Regions from separate parts of the Mesorhizobium sp. M8A.F.Ca.ET.208.01.1.1 genome, predicted to be linked through region 1. Evidence: predicted binding sites of a transcription regulator. Region 1 holds the regulator's gene; each other region holds the start of a gene.
What was found. The regulator LexA, encoded in region 1, represses DNA repair genes until DNA is damaged. The targets are predictions, from matches to a motif close to TGTTCNNNNTGTGTTCNG.

Region 1 (8,086 bases):
CGCACGAGGTCGTCGGCCCGAGCTTCCAGATGTCGTTCGCGGCAACCGCGGCCCTTGTTGGCGCCTATGCCGGCTGGGCGGACCACCGCGCTGGTAAGACGAGGCCACCGTCGCCAAAGCGGTCACTACCCGGGTTCCTGACGCGAAAATTCCTGCTGGCGACAGGTGGATTGGCCATGACCTCCATCATTGCCGGCAGCGCGACGGCGCTGTTTGCCATCTGGCATTTCCAGCGTGTATCGCCGCTCAGCCTGTTCGCCAATCTGGCCGTCATGCCGATCGTGTCGGTGGTCGTCATGCCTTTTGCGGTCCTCAGTTCGCTGGCGATGCCCTTCGGCGCCGACGGCCCGTTTCTCTACGTGATGGGCAAAGGCCTGACAGCGATGATCGCCGTATCGTCATGGATATCGGAGCGCTCGCCGATCGATGGGGTAGGTCTGATCTCGCAGCAATCCGTGCTGCTGGTGGCCGTCGCGCTGGTCATCGCGACGATGGCGACGACCTGGCTGCGGCTCGCGGCACTGCCATTCGCACTTGCCGGTCTGTTGACTGTGTCGGACATACGCACGCCCGATGTGCTGATCTCGGAAGACGCACGGCTGGTCGCACTGCCGATCGGCAATGGCGAACTGGCCGTCAACCGGGAACGTCCGAACGAATTCGCGGCCGACAACTGGAAACGCGCTCTGGTCTCCGAAACAATCGTCAAACCGGAAATGTTCGACAAGGCGGACGGGCAATTCGATATTGCCGCTCCCACCGACCTGCCGCAGGGATCGCCGTTCTATTGCCGCGAAGGCCTTTGCCTTGCCAGGCACCCTTCCGGCGCGATCGTCGCCTATGTCGAGGATCGCAAGAACACCTGGAAAGCCTGCGCCTTCGCCGACCTGATCGTCGTCAATGACGCGACCGCCTATGACGCCTGCCACAATCCGCTGGTTGTCGTCGTCACGAAACGGCAGCTCGCCCGCAAGGGAAGTGCTGCCGTCTTCTTCGATCCCCAGTCGGCCACAACCCCGGCTGTGATCGAATTCGCTGTCGACGGACCATACCGGCCCTGGCACGAGCAGCGAAAATTCTCACGCGAGGCGAGGGGGCTGCCGCCCTATAAAAAGCCAGACAAGTCCGATGGCAAACCGGCTCAGTAGCGCCTGATCAGCCCGACCAGCTTGCCTTGTACCTTGACTCTGTCCGGCCCGAAAATGCGCGTTTCGTAGGCTGGATTGGCGGCTTCGAGCGCGATCGAGGCGCCTTTACGGCGGAACCGCTTCAGCGTCGCTTCCTCCTCGTCGACCAGCGCCACGATGATTTCGCCCGGACTTGCCGTGTTGGCATTGCGGATGATGACCGTGTCGCCGTCGAAGATACCAGCCTCGATCATCGAGTCACCCTTGACCTCCAGCGCATAGTGCTCGCCGCCCATGATCATATCCGGCGGCACCGAGATCGAATGCGTCTGATGCTGGATGGCATCGATCGGCACACCGGCGGCGATACGGCCCATGACCGGGATGGACACGGCTGAAACCACATCGTCGTCATTGCCGGCCGCGGGCAGACGCGAAGGCGCCGTCGCCGGCTTGAGCTGGCGGCCAAGATTGTTTTGACCAAGGCTGCCCTGGATGACGCTGGGCGAAAATTTCTTTGCCGCGTTCAGGCCGGGCGCGATCGAATCCGGCAGCCGCAGCACCTCCAGCGCGCGCGCCCGATTGGGTAGCCGGCGAATGAAGCCGCGTTCCTCCAGCGCCGTGATCAGGCGATGAATCCCGGATTTGGAGGCAAGATCGAGCGCTTCCTTCATCTCGTCGAAGGAGGGCGGTATCCCGCTTTCCTTGAGCCGTTCGTGGATGAACATCAGCAGTTCATGTTGCTTGCGTGTCAGCATGGCGGCCCCCAAGGCATTGAACGAAGGTCTGAACCAGAATCGAAAAAACAAACCCAGAACAAACACTATCTGTTCCAGTTGTGTTCCGCAACCGTTTAAAGTTTAATGAATTTGTTAAGGCTGCGGATGTTTTTTGTCCGCTACGGCGGGCAGAAGCCGACCTTTTCCGCCATCGGCAGGCCCATTGAAATCGTTATGGTTAATGGCCTGTGGCCCATCCGCTCCCGAGTTTGGCGTCAGCCGTTCGGAAGGCTTTCCCCGGGCGGATTGTATAATTTATCGGTCCATTATTCGCGGAACGAAACGAAACCAAAACGCCAACGACTGGCAGCTTCGGGGCAGCGATGGACCCAGGCGTCCGGCCCCACTCCGACCAACGCGTGCGAATAGGTGTCGCGGAAGCGCCGGAGTCATCCCGAACCAGCTTTCAAGCTGCCGGCGCGGGCGGCGTATTTGGTCGCGCCGCTGTCTTCGCTGTGGACATAGACGTGCAGGGTGTAGCCGATATGGGCCACCATCAGCGCCTTGGCCCGCTCGACGTCACGATCGAGTGCCGCTTCCATGATCGCGGTATGGTGTTCGATCGCAATCGCTTCGCGCAGCGCCTCCATCGCCTCTTCGTAGCCATCCTTGAGGCCGGCCGCGGCCCGCAATGTCGGCGCCAGACCAAGAAAGCGATGATGCCGGCGCAATTGATCCGAGATCGTCGAGCGGAAACGCAACAGCCAATCGCATGTGGCGGCACTCAGCAGCGCCGCATGGAAAGCCTCGTGATTCTCGTCCCATTTGTCGACCGCCGCATCCGACGGATCGTCGACGGCGGTCTTGCAACGGGAGAGCCGGTAGTGGGCGGTGACCACGGCATCTTCCCATTCCTTGCCGCCTTTCTCCATCGATTCGAGGAACAGGGGGATCTCGACCACCATCCTGGCGCGCGCCAGGTCCTCCAGTTCGGCCCGCGACACCCGAGCCACGGTAAAACCGCGATTGCTGATGGCGGTGACCAGGCGTTCGGCCTCAAGCCGCGACAAGGCTTCGCGCAATGGCGTCCAGCCGACTCCATAGGTGCCGCGCAGTGCACTCAGTTTGAGCGGGGCGCCGGGCATGAGGCGCGTGGTCAGGATATCGCGCCGCAACAGCTGATAGGCTGCCTCCGTCTTTGTGGAGCTCGTTTGATCCTGCATCGCGGTCCATCCGTCGTCTGGCAGGGAAAATTATATATGATGTAGGGGCATGGCAAGAATTATATATAATGTTTGACACAAGCCGGCGGACTGACCATGATCGTTTGCAGTAGCCGCGCTGCAAGCGGCGCTGATCAAATCTGGGAGGAAATGATGTTGAAGTCGAAATCCGCTTGGTTGTCGGGTTTGTTCATGGCTAGCGCGTTGATGGTGAGCGCCGGCAGTGCCGCCGCCGACCAGATACGCATCGGCATTGCCAATTTCGGCGAGCACCCCCAGCTCAATGCCGCCATAGCCGGCTTCAAGAAGGCGCTGACGGACAATGGCTTCGTCGAGGGCAAGGACGTCGTCTATACGGAAAGCCATACCAATTTCGATGCATCGCTGGTGCCGCAGATGATCGCCAAGCTGCAGGCGGAGCAGCCCAAGCTGATCTACACCATCACCACGCCGGTCTCGCAGATCGCCAAGAAGGCGCTCGCCGGTTCCGGCATTCCAATCGTCTTTGCCGCGGTCACCGATCCAGTGGCGGCCAAGCTGGTGCCGTCGTGGGATTCAGGTGACGAAGGCATGACCGGCGCCAGCGATCTGCAGGACGTCGCCGCGGTGATGGCCTTCACCAAGAAGCTGCTGCCGAACGCCAAGCGCTTCGGCGTGCCTTACAATCCGGGCGAGGCCAATGACGTTGCCTTGGTCGAAAAGATCAAGGCGGCGGCGCCCGCCGCTGGTTTCGAGGTGGTGGAGGTCGGCATCGACAACGTCAATGACATCCAGCAACGTATCGCTTCGCTCGCCGGCAAGGCCGACGTCATCTACGGCCCGGCCTCGAACCTGATCCAGCCGGCGATCGCCGCTGTCTCCGCCGCCGCCCGCCAGGCCGGTATCCCGGTCGTCAACTCCGATGACAGCGCGGTCCGCAACGGCACTGTGCCGGCGAGCTTCGCGGTCAATTACACGCAGGTTGGCATCAACGCCGGCGACATCGCCGCAGAGATACTCAAGGGCAAGGATCCCAAGACGATCGCGCCGTCGCGCCCGGCCTACAAGGATCACATGGCAACGATTTCCCGCAAGGCGATGGCCGCGTTCGGCATCGAGATACCGGCCTCGATGGCAGATTGCGGCTGCATCGTCGACTGACATCAGGCTGCATGAAGGTGACGGCGCGGGCGCCGTCACTTTTCATGTCAGGGAGGAACGATGCTCGAGATCCGATCCGCGCGCAAAGTATTCTACAGGGGCCAGGCCGACGAGAAGATCGCGCTGGACGGCCTCAGCCTGTCATTGGCGACTGGCGAGTTCGGCATCGTCATCGGCTCCAACGGGGCGGGCAAGAGCAGCATGCTCAACGCCATTTCCGGCGCTCTGATCCTCGATACCGGCAAGATCCTGATCAACGGCGCCGACGTGACAAATATGCCCGTGCACAAGCGTGCCGCAAGATTGGCGCGGGTCTTCCAGGATCCGATGCGCGGCACCGCCGCCAGCATGACGGTGGCGGAAAACATGCTGCTGGCTGATTTGCGCAGCAGCAAGCGCACCTTGCGCCAGGGGCTGAACCCCACCCGGCTCGCGTCCTACAAGGAACGCCTGTCGATACTGGGCCTCGGCCTTGAAAACCGCCTGGACACCCGCGTCGACCTGCTTTCGGGTGGGCAGCGGCAGTCCCTGTCGCTGATCATGGCGGTCAGCGGATCGCCCGACTTGCTGCTACTCGACGAACATACCGCGGCGCTCGACCCGCGCACGGCCGAGATCGTCATGCAGGCAACGGTGCGCGCTGTCAGCGCGCTGAAGCTGACGACTTTGATGGTGACCCACAACATGCAGCATGCCGTCGACTACGGCAGCCGGGTGATCATGCTCGACGCTGGCCGCGTCCTCCTGGAGGTCACAGGCGAAGAGAAGGCGAGGATCACGGTTATCGATCTGATCGGCCATTTCTCAGTCAAGACCGACCGCATGTTGCTGGCGAGCTGATCGTCATGGGCTTTATTCAGGACGTTCTCACCAGCTTCGTCGCGATCATGCCGGTCACGCTGGCGCAAAGCCTGATCCTGGCCTTTGTCGTGCTCGGGATCATGATTCCGTTTCGCATGCTGAATTTTCCCGATCTCACCAGCGAGGGCGCCTTTCCGCTGGGCGGCTGCATCTGCGGCGTCCTCCTTGCCGCCGGCGCATCGCCGTTGGTCGGCATCGCCGCCGCCCTCGTTGCCGGCTTCGCGGCGGGCTGCTGCACCGCCTTCATCCATCTGCGCTTCCGCATCCACACGCTTCTGGCGGGCATCCTTATGATGACGATGCTCTACAGCATCAACCTTCGCATCATGGGCAAGTCCAATCTCTCGGTCTTCGGCTCGCCGACGGTGTTCGACTGGGTGCCGTTCGCTCGGCCGGGTTTTCCCGCCAGCAAGATCGTCGTCGCCGGCCTTCTCGCGCTGATCGCCTTGATGCTGCTCTACATGTTCTTCAGGACCGAGAAGGGGACGGCCGTGCGTGCCGTGGGCGCCAATCCCGACATGGCCGAGGCGCAAGGCATCAATGTCTGGGCCGCGACCATAGGCGGCGTCGGGCTGGCGAGCGCGTTTTCGGCTTCAAGCGGCGCGCTGATGGTGCAGTCGCAGGGATTTGCCGACGTCAATATGGGATTGGGGATCCTCATCAACGGCCTTGCCGCGCTGATGATCGGCGAGGCCGTCGTCGGCAAGCAGACGGTCTGGCGCCAGCTGCTGGCGCCCTTCGCCGGCGCGATCATCTACTACCAGCTGGTGTCGTTCTGCCTTGCCGCCGGCATGCCGCCGCCCGACCTGAAGCTTGCCACGGGTCTGTTCGTGCTCGCCATGCTTGCCTTGCCCAGCCTCAAGCGTAGCCGCGGGTCCGCGCCGGCACGCGAAGCGATCCGTGAATAACCAGGGAATGTCACAAATGATGCGTGCGCCGCTCGATTTCGCAGCCGTCGAGGCCATGGATGCGGCGGACCCGCTGCGTGCCATGCGCGACCGGTTCATTTTGCCGGAAGGCGTCATCTATCTCGACGGCAATTCGCTTGGGGCCGCGGCACCCGCCGTCTTCAACGAGCTACAGAACGCCGCCACCCAGGAATGGGCGCAGGATCTCATCCGCGCCTGGAATACTGCCGGCTGGTTCGACATGCCGCTGGCACTTGGCGACCAGCTCGGACGGCTGGTCGGCGCCGCGCCCGGCCAGACCGTGGTGTGCGATACGACCTCGATCAATATCTACAAGGTGCTGCATGCCGCACTCGGCATGCGGCCGGACCGGTCGGTCATCGTCGCCGAGGGCGACAGCTTTCCAACCGATCTCTACATGGCCGAAGGCGTGGCCTCGACGCGACCCGGCACCGTCTTGCGGCTCGAGGGCGTCGACGCGCCGACCATTGAGGAACTGATCGACGAGCGTGTCGCCGTCATCCTGGTCAACCATGTCAATTACAAATCCGGCCAGCTGCGCGACATGGCGGCACTGACATGCAAGGCCCATCAGGTCGGCGCGCTGATCGTCTGGGATCTCTGCCATACCGCCGGCGCCTTGCCGGTCGAACTCGACAGCGCCAATACCGATTTCGCCATCGGCTGCACCTACAAATATCTCAATGGTGGTCCGGGCGCGCCAGCCTTTATCTACGCCGCCACGCGTCATCACGACAAAGTCCAGCAGCCGCTCAGCGGTTGGTGGGGCCACGCGCGGCCCTTCGCCTTCGAGCAGGGTTATGCGGCCGGCAGCGGCATCCGTCGCTTCCTGTGCGGCACGCAACCGGTCTTGTCGATGCGGGCGCTCAAGGGGGCGCTGGATATCTGGGACGATGTCGACATGGCGGCGGTGCGCAACAAGAGCATCGCGCTCACCGACCTGTTCATCCAACTCGTCGAGACCAGATGCAGCGCCTACGGCCTGGAGCTGGAAAGCCCGCGCGATGGCAAGCAGCGCGGCAGCCAGGTTTCGTTCCTCCACCCCAACGGCTACCAAGTAATGCGGGCGCTGATCGAACGCGGCGTGATCGGCGATTTCCGTGCGCCATCGACGATCCGCTTCGGCTTCACGCCGCTCTATGTCGGTTACGCCGATGTATGGCAGGCGGTCGAGGTGTTGGAAGATATCTTGCGCACCGGCGCGTGGAAGGACGCGCGCTTCGCGGTCAAGACCGCGGTGACCTGAAAAGTCGGCGCAATTCCAGGAAGAGTGCCGCGCCGTTTTCCAGTCCGCACCAAGGAGCTCAGAGCCGGGTACGGACGTTCCAGAGTTCCGGAAACAAGACGACCTCGAGCATCTTCTTGAGATAGGAGGCACCGGATGTGCCGCCGGTGCCGCGCTTCAGGCCGATGATGCGCTCGACCGTGGTGACGTGGTTGAAGCGCCATCGGCGGAAGTAGTCCTCGAAGTCGACCAGTTTCTCGGCCAGTTCATAGAACATCCAGTAGCGCTGCGGATCGCGGTAAATGGTCTGCCAGGCGACGAGGACCTCTTCGTTTTCGCTGCGCGTCTCTCGCCAGTCCGTGCGCCTGGCATCGGCGCCGATGTCGAACCCGTTGCGTGCCAGAAGCAGCAGCGCTTCATCGTAGAGCGACGGCTGGGTCAGGATCGCCTCCAGCCTGTCCGTAAGGTCCGGCCGGTGCTTGTGCGGCCCGAGCATGGCGAGGTTGCGATTGCCGGCCATGAATTCGATGGCGCGATACTGCCAGGACTGGAAACCCGAGGACTGGCCGAGCGCGTCGCGGAAGTCGGTGTATTCGCTGGGCGTCATCGTGCGCAGCACGTCCCAGGCGTTGTTCAGCTGCTCGAAAATGCGGGCGACGCGCGACAGCATCTTGAAGCTCGGTTCGAGGCGGTCGGCACGGATCGAGCGGATCGCGGCGCCAATCTCGTGCAAGGCGAGCTTCATCCAGAGTTCCGATGTCTGGTGCTGGATGATGAACAGCATCTCGTCATGCGCCGACGACAGCGGCGCCTGCGCGTCGAGTACTTTCTCCAGGTGCAGATAGTCGCTGTAGGACATGCG
Region 2 (8,086 bases), 950 kb from region 1:
GGCCTTGCCGCGGCCATCCGCCTCAAGCAGGTCAATCCCGAGCTTTCCGTCGTCGTGCTGGAAAAAGGCGGCGAGGTCGGTGCCCATATCCTGTCGGGCGCCGTGGTCGACCCGATCGGCATCGACCGGCTGCTGCCGGGCTGGCGCGAGGAGAGCGACCATCCGTTCAAGACGCCGGTCACGGCGGACCATTTCCTGGTGCTCGGCCCCGCCGGTTCGTTCCGCCTGCCCAACATCCTGATGCCGCCGCTGATGAACAACCACGGCAACTACATCGTCTCGCTGGGTAACGTCTGCCGCTGGCTGGCTGGCAAGGCCGAGGCGCTTGGCGTCGAGATCTATCCAGGCTTTGCCGCCGCCGGCCTGCTCTACAATGAAGAAGGCGCCGTCACCGGCGTCGTTACCGGCGACATGGGCGTCGAGAAGGACGGCACGCACGGTCCGGGCTTCGCGCCGGGCATGGCGCTGATGGGCAAATATGTGCTGATCGGCGAGGGCGCGCGCGGTTCGCTCGCCAAGCAGCTGATCGCCAAATATAACCTCTCCGATGGCCGCGAACCGGGCAAATACGGCATCGGCCTCAAGGAACTCTGGCAGGTCAAGCCGGAGAACCATCGGCCGGGTCTGGTTCAGCATTCCTTCGGCTGGCCGCTCGACATGAAGACCGGCGGCGGTTCGTTCCTGTATCATCTGGAGGACAACCAGGTGGCTGTCGGCTTCGTCCTCCACCTCAACTACAAGAACCCCTATCTGTCGCCCTTCGAGGAATTCCAGCGCTTCAAGACCCATCCGGCGATCGCAGGCACGTTCGAGGGCGCCAAGCGCCTGGGCTACGGCGCGCGCGCCATAACCGAGGGCGGCTGGCAGTCGGTGCCGAAATTGTCGTTCCCGGGCGGTGCGCTGATGGGATGCGCGGCCGGCTTCGTCAACGTGCCGCGCATCAAGGGCTCCCACAATGCGGTGCTGTCTGGGATGCTGGCGGCCGATCATGTCGCCAAGGCGATCGGCGCCGGCCGTGCCAATGACGAGCTTTCCGCCTACGAGGAAGCCTGGCGGGCGACCGACATCGGCAAGGACCTGAAGAAGGTGCGCAACGTCAAGCCGCTCTGGTCGCGTTTCGGCACCATCATCGGCGTCGGCCTCGGCGGCCTCGACATGTGGCTGAACACGCTGTTCGGCGTCTCGCCCTTCGGCACGCTGAAGCATGGCAAGGCCGACTATGCGACGCTCGAGCCTGCCGCCCAGCACAAGAAGATCGCCTATCCGAAGCCGGATGGCGTGCTCACCTTCGACCGTCTCTCCTCGGTGTTTCTGTCCAACACCAATCACGAGGAAAACGAACCGGTCCATCTCATCGTCGGCGACATGGCGCTGCAGCAGCGGTCGGAGCACGATGTCTTCGCCGGGCCTTCCACGCGTTATTGCCCAGCGGGCGTCTATGAGTGGGTGGACACGGATGGCAATGCCGCCGCCGATCCGCAGGCCAAGGACGTGCGCTTCGTCATCAACGCGCAGAACTGCGTCCACTGCAAGACCTGCGACATCAAGGACCCGAACCAGAACATCAACTGGGTGCCGCCGCAAGGTGGTGAAGGACCGGTCTACCAGGGCATGTGACCCCTGCGCCGCCGGGCTGTCCAGGGCGCGGCGGCAGAAAAAACGCCGCGGAGCGCTGGCTGCGCGGGCATGCAGCACAGCAGAACCGTTGAAACGATCACCGGCTTGTGGTTCCCTTCTCCAGGGACAAGGAGAAGGCCGATGCGCCGGACAGTTCTGACATGCCTCATCGTCATCGGAACACTGTGTGCGCCGGAGGCCTGGGCTGGCACCAGGGCAATCGTCCAGACTCGGACCTACGACATCAAGGGAAGCTCGGGTACGGCCTTCATCGAGGCGATGGACAGCAAGGGTCCCAAGCATGGCTTCATGACGCATGCCATCGCCACAACTGCCTATACCGTCGACTGGGATCTCGGCGGGGGGCAGGACAACGGCTTCTGCCGGCTGCGGCGGGTCAACGGCACGCTCAATCTGTTCTACACCTTCCCTCGCGTTGGTTCGCCCATGACGCCAGCGCTGAAAAGGCGGTGGAACAGATTTTTCGCCGGTGTTCGCGCCCATGAGGAAACGCATGGGCGCATCGCCAGGAAGATGATGCGCGCTACGGAACGGTCGATAGCCGGCCTGCGGGTTGCCAACGACCCATCATGCGACAAGACGCGCCGCGAGGCTCGGCTTCGCATCAAGACCGTCTATGCGGAATATGAGGCCAGGCAAAACGCTTTCGACCGGCGCGAGCATAGCGATGGCGGCCATGTCGAACATCTGATCGCTGCCTTGATCGGGAAACCTTGAACGCGCAATCCATTCGCCATCTCGACGCTTCTGCGCTGCGCGGCGCGTGTAAGTCAGCCCTGCGGCTTGGCTGACAAGCCGCTCGCCGCGAGCGCCGTGGCGTGCCCATCCCCGGGCTGCTTCTGATCCGATCGAACCGTAAATTCGACCAGCACCGGCAGATGGTCGGAGCCGGTATCCTCCAGCCGCGTCGATGACAGGATCTTCAGCCCGCCCTTGCTGAACACCTGGTCGATCGGCAGGCCCGCATAGCGGCGCAGGAAGTCGGGCAGTGTCCGGTGGATCCAGGTCGGGCCGGCTGAAGGCATCAGTGTCAGCCCGCCGAGCGCCGCGACCCGCCGCACCGCCGCACTCCAGGGCACGGCGTTGCAGTCGCCGGCCAGGATCGCGGTCTCGCCGAGCGCGGCCAGTGGCTGCGCCAGTTCGCCGATCTGCCAGTATTGCTCCTTCGGCCAGGGCCAGCTCAAATGGATCGCGGCGACATCGACATCGCTCCCGCCAAAGTCGATGGTGGCGGTCGCCATCGCGCCGCGCGGCTCGCAACGCGGCGCGGTGTCGGCGGCAAACGGCCGGCGCGACAGCAGCGCCACGCCGAACATGCCGTTCGGGTAGGGGCAGAGGATACGGTAGGGGTAGGCGCTGGCGATGTAGCCAAGCTCGGTCGTCCACATCGCCGACACTTCGTCGAGGGTGATCACATCAGGATTGGTGCGGCCGATCAGTGAGAGCACTTTCTTCGGTGTCGGGTTGTTGAAGCGCAGGTTCATCTGCAGCAGGCTGTAGACGATCTGGTCGGCGGGCTTGGCAACTGCTGGCTGCGGCCACAGCCTGGGCAGTGCGTTTGCCGTCGTGGCCAGGCAGGCGATGGCGAAGAGCAGTGCCGCGGCCGCCTGCAGCCGGTAGGAACTCGCAAGCAGCGGCAGCGCCAGAAGCGCCATCACCACACTGAAGTGAATGCGGAAATGCGAGAAGGAATCGAAAGCGGGGTGCAGCGCGCCGAAAAACCCGGCCAACAAAGCGGCCGACAATACCGTTATCGCCAGGAATACCAGCCCAGCCGTCATGTTCAAGCGCGCGCCTGTTGTCATTGAGGTCGTGTCTGCCGAATGCCGCCTGCCGATCCGTTCGATTTTGCTTGTCCGCCAAATTACGGCCTGAGCAAGACGACCAATTGCCTCGCCGAGGCTTCGCACGACCGCCTACTGGAACGCTGTCTCCGAAAAGCTCCTGAGCTTGCGCGAATGCAGCCGCTCCATCGGCATCTCGGCCAGCTTCTCCATCGCCCTGATGCCGATGGTCAGGTGCTGCGCCACCTGGCGTTTGTAGAACTCGGTCGCCATCCCAGGCAATTTCAACTCGCCATGCAGCGGCTTGTCGGAAACGCACAGCAGCGTGCCATAGGGCACCCGGAAGCGGAAACCATTGGCGGCGATCGTGGCCGATTCCATATCGAGCGCGATCGCGCGCGACTGTGACAGGCGCTGCACCGGTCCGCGCTGGTCGCGCAGTTCCCAGTTGCGGTTGTCGATGGTGGCGACGGTGCCGGTGCGCATGATGCGCTTCAGGTCATAGCCAGACAGGCCGGTGACCTCGGCGACTGCTTCCTGCAGCGCAACCTGGATCTCGGCCAATGGCGGGATCGGCACCCAGACCGGCAGATCGTCGTCCAGCACGTGATCCTCGCGCACATAGGCATGCGCCAGCACATAATCACCCAGTGCCTGAGTGTTGCGCAGCCCGGCGCAGTGACCAAGCATCACCCAGGCATGTGGCCGAAGCACCGCGATATGGTCGGTGATGGTCTTGGCGTTGGAAGGACCCACGCCGATATTGACCATGGTGATGCCGCCATGGTTGGGCTTCTTCAGATGGTAGGCCGGCATCTGCGGCAGGCGCTGTGGTGCTACGCCTTCGCTGGGCGCACTCTGCCCGGCCCGGGTGATGACGTTGCCGGGTTCGACAAATTCTGTGTAGCCGTCGCCCCCCTTTTCCATCAGGTCGCGGGCGCGGGCGACGAACTCGTCGATGTAGAACTGATAGTTGGTGAACAGCACGAAGTTCTGGAAATGCTGCGGGCTGGTTGCGGTGTAGTGCGTCATGCGGTGCAGTGAATAGTCGATGCGCTGCGCCGTGAACGGCGCCAGCGGCCGGGGCTCGCCGAAGGCGACCTCGAACGTGCCGTTGGCGATCTGATCGTCGGTACCGTCGAGATCCGGCACGTCGAACAGGTCGCGGATCGGCCGCTTGATGCGCTCGGCAGCGGCGCCGTCCACATAGGTGCCTTCCAGGAAAGCGAAATGCAGGGGAATCGGCGTGGTCGATTCCGAGACGGTCACCGACACGCCGTGATTGCGCATGATCAGCCGAAGCTGCTCGATGAGGTAGGTCTCGAACAGGTCCGGCTGGGTCACCGTGGTGGCGAAATGGCCGGGCGTCGGCATGTGGCCATAGGCCTGGCGCGAGTCGACCTGGGTGAACGAACTCGTGGTGACGCCGATCTCGGGGTAGAAGGCCCGGCAGCGCTTGCTGCTGTCGCCGCCGGCGGCAAGGGCTGCGAAGGAATCGCGAAGGAACTTGGTGTTGCGGTTGTAAAGCACCTTCAGCGCGGTAACGGCCTTTTCGGCATTGTCGAAGCTTTGCCGGCCAAAAGGCTCGGGCATGACGACTGATTCGATGGCTTGGGGGTAGATTCGCTTTTCCATGACTCAATATAGAGACTTGGGGAGGCGGTTGGGAGGGGGCTCGCCGCCGAAGGCGCTCAAAGCGCCATTTTTCTTCAACCCCGCTGCAGGCTGACCAGCAGCACGAACCCGACGCCGGACTTTCTGAGCGCCGGCGCCTCGATCGTCGAGCCGGCATCGGCGCGCATCATCGGCACCGCCAGGACCGGAGCGGCCAGGAGCACCAGGATAAGCGCCGCCCTCGGCAGGAGCCGGAGGGTCTTGGCGAGGTTGGCGGCGATGCGGTTCATGATGTCTGTGCTTTTCTTTTCGAGGTCTGGTTCTCTGTTTCAGTGGCGAAGGTTGGTCGGGCAGGCGAGGTGGCACATTCTGGCGGCTTCCTCCCAGGAGCGGGGGGACCGGGCCGCTTCGGCGACGAGGATGGCGAAGAACATCCCAAACAGGCTCATCAGCAGGCAGACGATGGTGAAGCGGCGAGCAAGCATCGGGTCCGTGTCTCCTTCAACACGCAGGAGAATGCCCTGACGCCTCTGAACCGGCTCTGATGCCGGCGTTCATCTGCGGTTCAAATTGATTGACGGGACATTGGCTGGGTCGCCGCCGGCCCGAACGGACATCGAGGTCACAGTCAGCGCGTCGATAAAACGAAAACGGGGCCCGCTGGGCCCCGTTTTGAGATCGCAAGGAGATGGACGATCAGAGCTTGTGCCAGGTCTGGCTCTTGCAGATCAGTCCGCCTAGCACGCAACCGCTCATCTTGAGCGAGGTGCCAGCCAATGTCGCCTTGCCGGAATAGGTCTTGTCGTTTGCCGGATCGGTGATGTTGCCGGTATATTTGTTGTCGCCGGCCGCCTTGAGCGATCCGATGGTCTTGCCGGCATATTTACCGGACTTGAGCGTAATGGAAAATGAATCGCCGCCTGAAATGGCCGCGGTGTCGCCTGCCTGCGTTTTCCAGTTGCCCTCGATCGGATCGGCCCATGCCGCGCCGCTCAGCATCAAAGTGGCCGCCAGGGCCAGGCTCACTTTTCGAAACATGTCTTCCTCCGTTTGGATAGCCGGCCGGATGCTCCGCCTCGCCGGTCTGCCGCTTACGCAAACGTAAGCTAGTCCAGCTTCCGTCAAAACAAAAGCGGTGCCGCAACGGAAGACTTTGGCGTTTTGAAAGCGGCTGAATTCGCTCTGTCGGGACGGAAACGGAAACGATCGCCGCGTCGTGTTTGTTTCCCGTGGTTAGCGGAGTGTTGATCGGGGTCCCGAAAATTTTCGTCAAATTTGGCGAAAACCAGCCGAATTGCTGGTTTCGTATCCTTAACGAATTTCCGTGTTTACCTCTTGTTTTAGCTTTGTTTTCCTCAAATTAAGCACGCCATTTAACGACGGATTCAAGCCTGCGCGGCATTCTCGAAAGCATCGAAAGAGCGCCCCGGACAAGACAAACGGAGGCAGCTCTCGGGAGCCAGACAGGGGACTAAAATGGCACGTTTTGAAATGCTTGAAGCAGGCTTCGGCGCCATGGGGGAAACTGCCCAGGCCGACATTCTTTTCGAACTGGGCATGATGTATGCGACCGGTCGCGATTGCGAGACCGATGTCGTTGCCGCCCACAAATGGTTCAACATCGCCGCCATCAAGGGTTCGGCCCGCGCCGCGGAACTGCGCTCGGAACTCTCGGCGGCCATGTCGAAGGTCGAGATCGCCAAGGCGCTGCGCGAAGCCCGCGAATGGATGACGATGCACTGAGTCCCGCCAGACGGGGACGCTCCGGCCAAGACCGCTAAAAGACGGTCGGGCCAACAGGGACAAGGCTGCGCAGACAGCCAGGCCACGGGCCAACAACAAAAAGAATGCGGCAGGCCGACAGGTCCAAGCCGCGCGACGGACCATGATCCCGAAAGTGGAATCGGGGCTTCGGCAAGATCATGGCCAACAGGAAGACAGGGAAGGTGGGTTGGGTTCACAGCGCGGGGGGCGCCGGGGAAACAGCCTGACAGGCAAAAAGCCACGACCAGCCGGAACAAGGCTGGCGTGGCTTTTTGCGTGGATGAGACCGCGCAGGCCCAATCGAGCGGCGCCAATGCGCCTAGACAGGCCCGGTGAAGGATGAAATTGTCCCGCCTCTCTGGAAGAAGCGCGGCCGGGGCGGCCGCGCGTGAGTGGAGGAGTTCTATTGTCATGAAAAAAATGAGTATTTTGAGCGCGGCCATTTTCGGCCTGATGATGAGCGCGCCTGTCGCATTCGCCGACGACATCACCGTATCGGTGGTCGGCCCGATGACCGGACAACTCGCGACCATCGGCGATCAGTTCAAGCAGGGCGCACAGGCCGCGGCCGATGCCATCAACGCCGCGGGCGGCGTCAACGGCTCGATGATCAAGCTCGACATCGAGGACGACCAGTGCGACCCCAAGCAGGCCGTTTCGGTCGCCAACCGCATCATCGCCAACGGCGTCAAGTTCATCGACGGTCATGCCTGCTCGGGTTCGAGCATTCCGGCCTCGGCCGTCTATGCCGAAGCCGGTGCGCTGATGATGAGCCCGGCCTCTTCGAACCCGGTGCTGACCGACGCCGCGGCCAAGTCCGGCTGGCCGACGATCATGCGTCTTTATACGCGTGACGACGCACAGGGCGCCTTCATCGGCCCATGGATCGCCAAGAAGTATGCCGGCAAGAATGTGGTCATCCTGCACGACAAGAGCGCCTACGGTCAGGGCGTGGCTGACGCCGTCAGGGCAACCATGAATACCGGTGGCCTCAAGGAAGTCTACTATGACGCCATCAACCCCGGCGAGAAGGACTATTCGGCGCTTGTCACCAAGCTGAAGGATCTCAAGGCCGATGTCGTCTATTTCGGTGGCTACCATCCTGAGGCTGGCCTGATCCTGCGTCAGTCGGCCGAACAGAACCTGAAGTTCCAGCTGATCATGCCGGACTCGATCGCCTCGCCGGAGTTCTGGCAGGTTGCCGGCCCGGCCGGCGAGGGCACCATGTTCGTGTTCCCGTCGGATCCGCAGGCAAAGCCGGAAGCCAAGGCGGCCGTCGAGAAGAT
Region 3 (8,086 bases), on a different contig from region 1:
AACGCGGTCGATCGGCAAGCTTGTATCTTCGAGCAGCGTACGCGCCCGAGAAAGCCGTTCGGACAGGAGCCAGCTTGCCGGCGTGACGCCGGTTGCGGCAGCGAACCGGCGTAGAAATGTCCGCTCGCTCATCCCGGCCAGGTCGGCCAGGGTGGCGACCGGATAGTCGGCGGAAATGTCGGCGCGCATCCTGTCTATCAACGGTCCAAGCCGACTGCGCTCGTGAGGTTCGGGCACCGAGCTCTCGACATATTGCGCCTGGCCGCCGTCGCGGTGCGGCGGCACGACCAGGCGGCGCGCCACCATGTTGGCCGCCTTGGTGCCGAAATCGCGCCGGACCAGATGCAGGCAGAGGTCAATCCCGGCCGCGCTGCCGGCCGATGTCAGCACATTTCCCTCGTCGATGTACAAGACATCGGGTACCACCGTGATGTCGGGATACCGCTCCTTCAGCCTTTCGCCGTAGCGCCAATGCGTGGTTGCCTTCTTGCCCTTGAGCAGGCCGGCCGCGGCAAGCACGAAGACGCCCGAGCAGATGGAAAGAACCCGCGCACCCCGCTCGCTCGCCTTGCGAAGTGCGTCGATCAGCAAAGGCGGCACAGGACAATCCACACCGCGCCATCCCGGCACGATGACCGTGCCGGCCTCGCTGATCAAGTCAGGTCCGCCATCGGCGAGGATGCGCACGCCGCCCATCGCACGCATTTCACCGGCGTCTATGCCGGCAACGGCAAAACGGTACCAATCCGGGCCCATCTCAGGCCTGGGCAAGGCGAACACCTCGGCCGCCACGCCAAATTCGAACGTGCACAGCCCGTCATAGGCGATTGCGACGACAAGCGGGTTGGCAGGGGGCGGACTGGCAAGCGACATGTTTGGCATGATCTTGACGATATATGGCAAAGCTGCCAGCTGCAATCGCCCGGCTCGCTGCGCTACCTCAGACCTATCAGCGATGGAGAACAGCTCCATCAGAGATGGAGAAATTTGATGAGCTATGTGACAGACATACCGGCGGCATCGCCGGAGATTGCCCGGGACCATTTCCTGCGCCGGCTTTCCGTGGAAACCGATTGTTCCGATGTCGCCGCGACACTGCGCGGCGGAAAGCCGGACTTTGTGCTTCTGCACGTCGTCGGATCGCCGCAAGCCTATGAACGCCGCCACGTGCCGGGCGCGCTGCATCTGCCGCACCGCGAGATATCGGCCGGGCGGATGGGAGAATGGCCGTCAGGCACGCTGTTCGTGGTCTATTGCGCCGGCCCGCACTGCAATGGCGCGGATCGGGCGGCCTTCAAACTGGCCAGCCTTAGTCTTCCGGTCAAGATCATGATCGGTGGCATTTCAGGCTGGCAGGATGAGGACCTGCCCTTCGCTTCGGGCAAGGAGCCTGGTGTTCTGCGCCCATGATGCCCATTGGACGGGCTACCCGACGAAATCCGCGACCTGTGGCAGTCGACCATCGACCGATAAGACACCGGCGGATTTTGGCCTGGACCCCGCCCCTTACGACATTGTGTCGAGCTTGCGCTGCATGGCAGCGATCTGGTCCTTCAGCTGCTGCAGATCGTCGGGTTTCTCCGGCGCTTCCTTCCTGGCCGATTCGGCAGGGGCCGCGGCGGGTGCGGAACCCGCCGGCGGAAATGGCGTGAACAGCCGCATCGCATTCTGGAACATTTCCATGTTGCGCCGTGTCTGTTCTTCCAGCGCCTTCATCGGCGTCGCCATCTTCATCACGTCCAGCGGCGACTTGCCGATGGCCCCCTTCATCTGCTCGCGGAACCGCTCCTGTTCCTTGGAGAAGGCGATCATCGATTGTTCGAGGAAACTCGGCACGATCATCTGCATCTGGTCGCCATAGAAGGCGATCAGCTGGCGCAGGAACGGGATCGGCAGCATGTTCTGCCCGTCCTTGTTCTCCAGCTCGAAGATGATCTGCGTCAGCACCGGATGGGTGATGTCGTCCCCGGTCTTGGCGTCCTGGACGGTGAATTCCTCGCCCTTCTTGACCATCTCGGCCAGATCCTCGAGCGTCACATAGGTGCTCGTCCCCGTATTATAGAGGCGGCGGTTGGCGTATTTCTTGATAATGATCGGGTCGTCTTTTGCGGCCATCTGCATCCTCCCCGGACACCGGCACGCCTGAGTAAGCAGCCGGTAACGATTGCGCCCTTTTTGAGGATATGCGCAAAAGCCCCACAATTCCAAGCAGTTTGTGCACTGCGGGATCATATTATGCTGCATAGCGGGCAAAATATGCTGCGCAGCAGCGCCCGGTCCGCCGGCACGGCGATGCGCGACCTGCTTGCGGCGCATGGGCGCCATGCCGATTTCCGGTTTGACTTGGGTCATGGAAAGGGCAAGAAAAGTTGCCAACAATGCCTGAAAACATGACAGCTCGAAGTCTGGAGAAGAATATGTCCTCTGCCAATTCCATCGTTGTCGCCAGTGCCGCACGCACGGCCGTCGGCTCCTTCAACGGTGCTTTCGCGGCCACGCCGGCGCATGAACTCGGTGCTGTCGTCATCAAGGAGCTTTTGTCACGTACGGGCGTCGAGGCGGCCGAGGTGGACGAGGTCATCCTCGGCCAGGTGCTGACCGCGGCGCAAGGCCAAAACCCGGCCCGCCAGGCCTCGATCCTTGCCGGCCTGCCCAAGGAAACCACCGCCTGGGGCCTCAACCAGGTTTGCGGCTCGGGTCTGCGCGCCATCGCGCTCGGCATGCAGCAGATCGCCACCGGCGACGCCAAGGTGATCATCGCCGGCGGCCAGGAATCGATGTCGCTGTCGCCGCACGCCGAGCATCTGCGCGCCGGCGTCAAGATGGGCGACTACAAGATGATCGACACCATGATCAAGGACGGGCTGTGGGACGCCTTCAACGGCTACCACATGGGCAACACCGCCGAGAACGTCGCCCGCCAGTTCCAGATCACCCGCGACGACCAGGACCAGTTCGCGCTGGGCTCGCAGAACAAGGCCGAGGCCGCGCAGAAAGCCGGCAAGTTCAAGGACGAGATCGTCGCCTTCACCATCAAGGGCAAGAAGGGCGACACGGTTGTCGATCAGGACGAGTACATCCGCCACGGCGCCACGATCGATGCCATGACCAAGTTGAGGCCGGCCTTCGACAAGGACGGTACGGTGACCGCCGCCAACGCTTCCGGCATCAATGATGGTGCCGCCGGCGCGCTGCTGATGAGCGAAGCGGAAGCCGCCCGGCGCGGCATCACCCCGCTCGCGCGCATCGCGTCCTGGGCAACCGCCGGCGTCGATCCGGCGATCATGGGCACCGGACCTATTCCCGCTTCGAAGCGCGCTCTGGAAAAGGCAGGTTGGTCGGTCGGCGATCTGGACCTGGTCGAGGCCAACGAGGCTTTCGCCGCGCAGGCCTGCGCCGTCAACAAGGGCATGGGCTGGGACCCCTCGATCGTCAACGTCAATGGCGGCGCCATCGCCATCGGCCATCCGATCGGCGCCTCGGGCGCCCGCGTCTTCAACACGCTGGTCTTCGAGATGCATCGCCGCGGCGCCAGGAAGGGGTTGGCCACCCTTTGCATCGGCGGCGGCATGGGCGTCGCCATGTGCGTCGAAGCAATCTGAACAAGCCAATAGCGAACAGGGAGCAGCGAATAGGGAAGAACGGCCTCAGCGCGGCGGGACATCAAACCCCTATTCGCTATTGGCTACTCCCTATTTGCTCCTCCGACCAACGGGAGGAGAACACATGACCAAGGTTGCAATCGTCACGGGTGGATCGCGCGGTATCGGCGCTGCCATCTCGATCGCTTTGAAGACTGCCGGCTATTCAGTTGCCGCGAACTATGCCGGCAATGACGATGCGGCGGCCAAATTCAAGGCCGAGACCGGCATTCCGGTCTACAAATGGTCCGTCGCCGATTATGACGCTTGCGCCGCCGGCATCAAGCAGATCGAGGCCGACCTCGGCCCTGTCTCGGTGCTGGTCAACAATGCCGGCATCACCCGCGACGCCATGTTCCACAAGATAACGCGCGAGCAGTGGAAAGAGGTTATCGACACCAATCTGTCCGGTGTCTTCAACATGACCCATCCGCTGTGGAGCGGCATGCGTGACCGGAAGTTCGGCCGCGTCATCACCATCTCCTCGATCAACGGCCAGAAGGGCCAGGCCGGCCAGGTCAATTACTCCGCCGCCAAGGCCGGCGACATCGGCTTCTCGAAAGCGCTCGCCCAGGAAGGCGCCCGCGCGGGCATCACCGTCAACGTCATCTGCCCGGGCTACATCGCCACCGAGATGGTCAAGGCGATCGACGAGAAAGTACTCAACGAGCGCATCATCCCGCAAATCCCGGTCGGCCGCCTCGGCGAGCCGGAAGAGATCGCGCGCTGCGTCGTCTTCCTCGCTTCCGAGGATGCTGGTTTCATCACCGGCTCGACCCTCACCGCCAATGGCGGCCAGTACTTCGTTTGAAGCGTCTTGAGCAGCCGCCAATGCTGCAGATCGACATGTGCGCTGCAATAAGCGGACCGGGAAACCGGTCCGCTTTCTGTTGACGCCGGAAGCCTCGGAAAGCGCCGCCGCGGCGCGATGCGCCAATCCGGCACGCAAAGGTTAACAGCGTTAGGGGTGTCTGCGCGAAACCTGTGGGCAAGCCTGTGGATTCTCGGTGGATAAGCTGTTCACAACACAAGATATTGGGGGAACAAAAAGGGAAAATAGCGCTGACGCTGTTTTGTCGCCGATTCGTTCCGGCTTTGAGCGGAAGTTAACATTAATAGGCCGAGATCACCCATAGTTTCTTAACCCACAATTCAGAAAGATTAACAATTTCATAATCTTGAGCAGTGCGCATCGAGCCCCCGACCTCGTTCACAGGCGAAAGTTAACAGAGAGGTTCGCCTAGCATAAAACGGGCCAGTGTTCTGATTCAGCATGTGGTGAGACCCATGGTCGCAAAATCCATATCTAGCCGTGAACAAAAGCTGAATCTGACGGAGTCACCGATTCGTCGCTGATTCGTTCCAGACTCGTTCCAACTGTTAAGCAGGAACTGATTTGCGGGCTGACACGGGCGTCTTCGGAACCCGGGCGGAACATTCCGCTTTCGCTTCGCGCCCGAAATCCCTATGTGTCGGCTGTCATACGCGCCGTCCAGGCACGCTCCCGACAACGAGAGGCCAGAAAGCCTTATTTCCGAGCCGATGAACATCCAGCAGAAACATACCGAGCCGCTGATCCTGTCGGGCCGCGACGTGACCGCCGTGCTTGGGCCGACCAACACGGGCAAGACCCATCTCGCCATCGAGCGCATGGTGGCGCACGAAACCGGCGTCATCGGCCTGCCGCTGAGGCTGCTGGCCCGGGAGGTCTACACACGCGTCTGCGAAAAGGTGGGCGCCCACCAGGTGGCGCTCATCACCGGCGAGGAGAAGATCCAGCCGCCGGGCGCCAAATATTCAGTCTGCACCGTCGAAGCCATGCCGCGCGAGACCGACGCCGCGTTCGTCGCCATCGACGAGGTGCAACTGGCCGGCGACCTCGAGCGCGGCCATATCTTCACCGACCGTATCCTGCACCTGCGCGGCCGCCAGGAAACGCTGCTGCTCGGCGCGGCCACCATGCACGGCATCCTCCAGCGGCTGCTGAAAGGCGTCTCGGTGGTGACGCGGCCGCGCCTGTCGCATCTGGCTTATGCCGGTTCCAAGAAACTGACGCGCCTGCCACGGCGCACCGCGATCGTCGCCTTCTCCGCCGACGAGGTCTACGCCATCGCCGAGCTGATCCGGCGCCAGCAGGGCGGTGCGGCGGTGGTTCTGGGCGCGCTGTCGCCTCGCACCCGCAATGCCCAGGTGGCGCTGTTCCAGTCGGGCGATGTCGACTATCTCATTGCCACCGACGCGATCGGCATGGGTCTCAACCTCGACCTCGACCATGTCGCCTTTGCCCAGAACCGCAAGTTCGACGGCTACCAGTACCGCAATTTGACGGCGGCCGAACTCGGCCAGATCGCCGGCCGCGCCGGCCGGCATCTGCGCGACGGCACGTTCGGCGTCACCGGCCAGGTCGATCCGCTGGACGAGGACCTGGTCCAGAAGATCGAGGGCCATGACTTCGACCCGGTGAAGGTGCTGCAGTGGCGCACCGCCCAATTCGATTTCGCCAGCCTCGATGCGCTGAAGCGTTCCATCGAGACCAACGCCCCGGTCGAGGGCCTGACACGCGCCCTTCCGGCCGTCGATGCCCAGGCGCTCGAACATCTCTCCCGCGACGAAGGCATCCGCGCGCTCGCAACCAATGCCAAGCGCGTGGCGTTGCTGTGGGAAGCCTGCGCGCTGCCGGATTATCGCAAGATCGCGCCCGCCCAGCATGCCGACCTCATCGCCTCGATCTACATGGACCTCGCCCGGCATGGTCATGTCGACGAGAACTATATGGCCGAGCAGGTGCGCCGCGCCGACACCACCGAGGGCGATATCGACACGCTGTCGCACCGCATCGCCCAGATCCGCACCTGGACATTCGTGTCGAACCGGCCCGGCTGGCTGGCCGATCAGGCACACTGGCAGGAAAAGACGCGCGAAATCGAAGACAGATTGTCGGATGCGCTGCATGAGCGGTTGACGAAACGCTTCGTAGACCGCAGGACTTCCGTCCTCATGCGGCGCCTTAGAGAAAATACCATGCCTGAAGCCGAAATCAGTCCTACCGGAACCGTCCTTGTCGAAGGCCATCACGTCGGCGAGTTACAAGGGTTCCGCTTCACCGCCGACCAGACCGCCGGCGGCGAAGACGCCAAGGCCGTGCGCACGGCCGCGCAAAAGGCGCTGGCCGCCGAATTCGATGCACGCGCGGAGCGCTTCGGCGCCTGCGCCAATGGCGATCTAGCGCTCGGTTCGGACGGCACGCTGCGCTGGATCGGCGCGCCGATCGGCACGCTGGTTTCGGGCGAGGACGCGCTGAAGCCGCGCCTGGTGCTGCTGGCCGACGAACAGCTCACCGGCCCGGCGCGCGACAAGGTCGCCGCGCGCGCCGAGCGCTTCGTCAATTTCCAGATCGAATCCCTGCTGAAGCCGCTGGTCGACTTGAAAAATGCCGATCAGATTTCCGGTATCGGCCGCGGCATCGCCTTCCAGCTGGTCGAGAATTTCGGCCTCATCAATCGCCGCGACATCGCCGAGGAGATGAAGTCGCTCGACCAGGAAGGCCGCGCGGCGCTTCGCCGGCTCGGCGTGCGCTTCGGTGCCTACCACGTCTTCGTGCCGGCGCTGATCAAACCGGCGCCCGCCGGACTGGTGACCTTGCTGTGGGCGCTGAAGACCGACGGCAAGGACAAGCCCGGCTTCGGCGACGTCGTCCATGCGCTGGCATCGGGCCGCACCTCGGTGGTGATCGATCCGGCCTTCGACAAGGCGTTCTACAAGCTTGCCGGCTACCGCAATCTCGGCCGCCGCGCCGTTCGCATCGACATTCTCGAGCGGCTGGCTGACCTGATCCGCCCGGCGACCAACTGGAAGCCCGGCCTCGGCCTGCGACCGGACGGCGCCTATGACGGCCAGTCCTTCATGGTGACGCCGCCGATGATGTCGATCCTCGGCGCCACCGCCGACGACATGGAAGAGATTCTCAAGGGTCTCGGCTATCGCGCCGAGCCGAAGCCGGCGGCGGACGTCAAGGCGCGGCTGGAAGCGCAGGATACTGCCGCGCGGGAAGCCGCCGCGACCAAGCAGGCAGCCGCGGAGGCAGCCCGCGCGGAACAGGCCAAGGCGGCGGAAGAGGCGGCAGCGCCAGCCGCCGAAGGATCGGAACCGGTGCCGGATGCGGCAGCCGCCGCGGCGATGGAGGTTGCGGCCGAAATCGCGGCAGACGCGCCGACGGAAGCTGCCGTGCAAGAGCAGGCGGAAGCCACGGCTGACGTTGCAGGGGGCGAAGAGGCGCCTGTGGCCGAAGCCGCCGTTGAACCCGTCGAGCCGGCGCCGGTTGAGTCGCGGGCCGAAGCTGAGACTGCCGAGATTGACGCCGCGCCCCCAGAAGAGGGCGCCGCGGCGGCGGAGCCGGCCGTCGGGGCCCCCGCGCCGACGGAAGCCGCCGAACCCGTTGCGGTGGC

Region 2: the regulator LexA is predicted to act here: its motif matches at 6,373-6,390, upstream of EN851_RS09970 (sel1 repeat family protein).
Region 3: the regulator LexA is predicted to act here: its motif matches at 5,000-5,017, upstream of EN851_RS15300 (helicase-related protein).

The regions. Positions count from the first base shown of each region.
Region 1 is NZ_SRUT01000001.1:983,299-991,384, forward strand. It holds gene EN851_RS04825 (ComEC/Rec2 family competence protein) at 1-1,148, shown strand, start outside; gene lexA (transcriptional repressor LexA) at 1,142-1,885, opposite strand; gene EN851_RS04835 (GntR family transcriptional regulator) at 2,296-3,069, opposite strand; gene EN851_RS04840 (ABC transporter substrate-binding protein) at 3,223-4,209, shown strand; gene EN851_RS04845 (ABC transporter ATP-binding protein) at 4,270-5,049, shown strand; gene EN851_RS04850 (ABC transporter permease) at 5,055-5,978, shown strand; gene kynU (kynureninase) at 5,998-7,245, shown strand; gene kynA (tryptophan 2,3-dioxygenase) at 7,304-8,086, opposite strand, start outside.
Region 2 is NZ_SRUT01000001.1:1,935,764-1,943,849, reverse strand. It holds gene EN851_RS10000 (electron transfer flavoprotein-ubiquinone oxidoreductase) at 1-1,617, shown strand, start outside; gene EN851_RS09995 (DUF922 domain-containing protein) at 1,759-2,355, shown strand; gene EN851_RS09990 (endonuclease/exonuclease/phosphatase family protein) at 2,409-3,419, opposite strand; gene EN851_RS09985 (AMP nucleosidase) at 3,555-5,015, opposite strand; gene EN851_RS09980 (hypothetical protein) at 5,132-5,326, opposite strand; gene EN851_RS36260 (hypothetical protein) at 5,366-5,521, opposite strand; gene EN851_RS09975 (DUF2147 domain-containing protein) at 5,733-6,074, opposite strand; gene EN851_RS09970 (sel1 repeat family protein) at 6,513-6,779, shown strand; gene EN851_RS09965 (branched-chain amino acid ABC transporter substrate-binding protein) at 7,212-8,086, shown strand, end outside.
Region 3 is NZ_SRUT01000002.1:971,020-979,105, forward strand. It holds gene ftrA (transcriptional regulator FtrA) at 1-882, opposite strand, end outside; gene EN851_RS15280 (rhodanese-like domain-containing protein) at 991-1,410, shown strand; gene phaR (polyhydroxyalkanoate synthesis repressor PhaR) at 1,507-2,115, opposite strand; gene EN851_RS36305 (hypothetical protein) at 2,236-2,394, shown strand; gene EN851_RS15290 (acetyl-CoA C-acetyltransferase) at 2,418-3,602, shown strand; gene phbB (acetoacetyl-CoA reductase) at 3,727-4,452, shown strand; gene EN851_RS15300 (helicase-related protein) at 5,184-8,086, shown strand, end outside.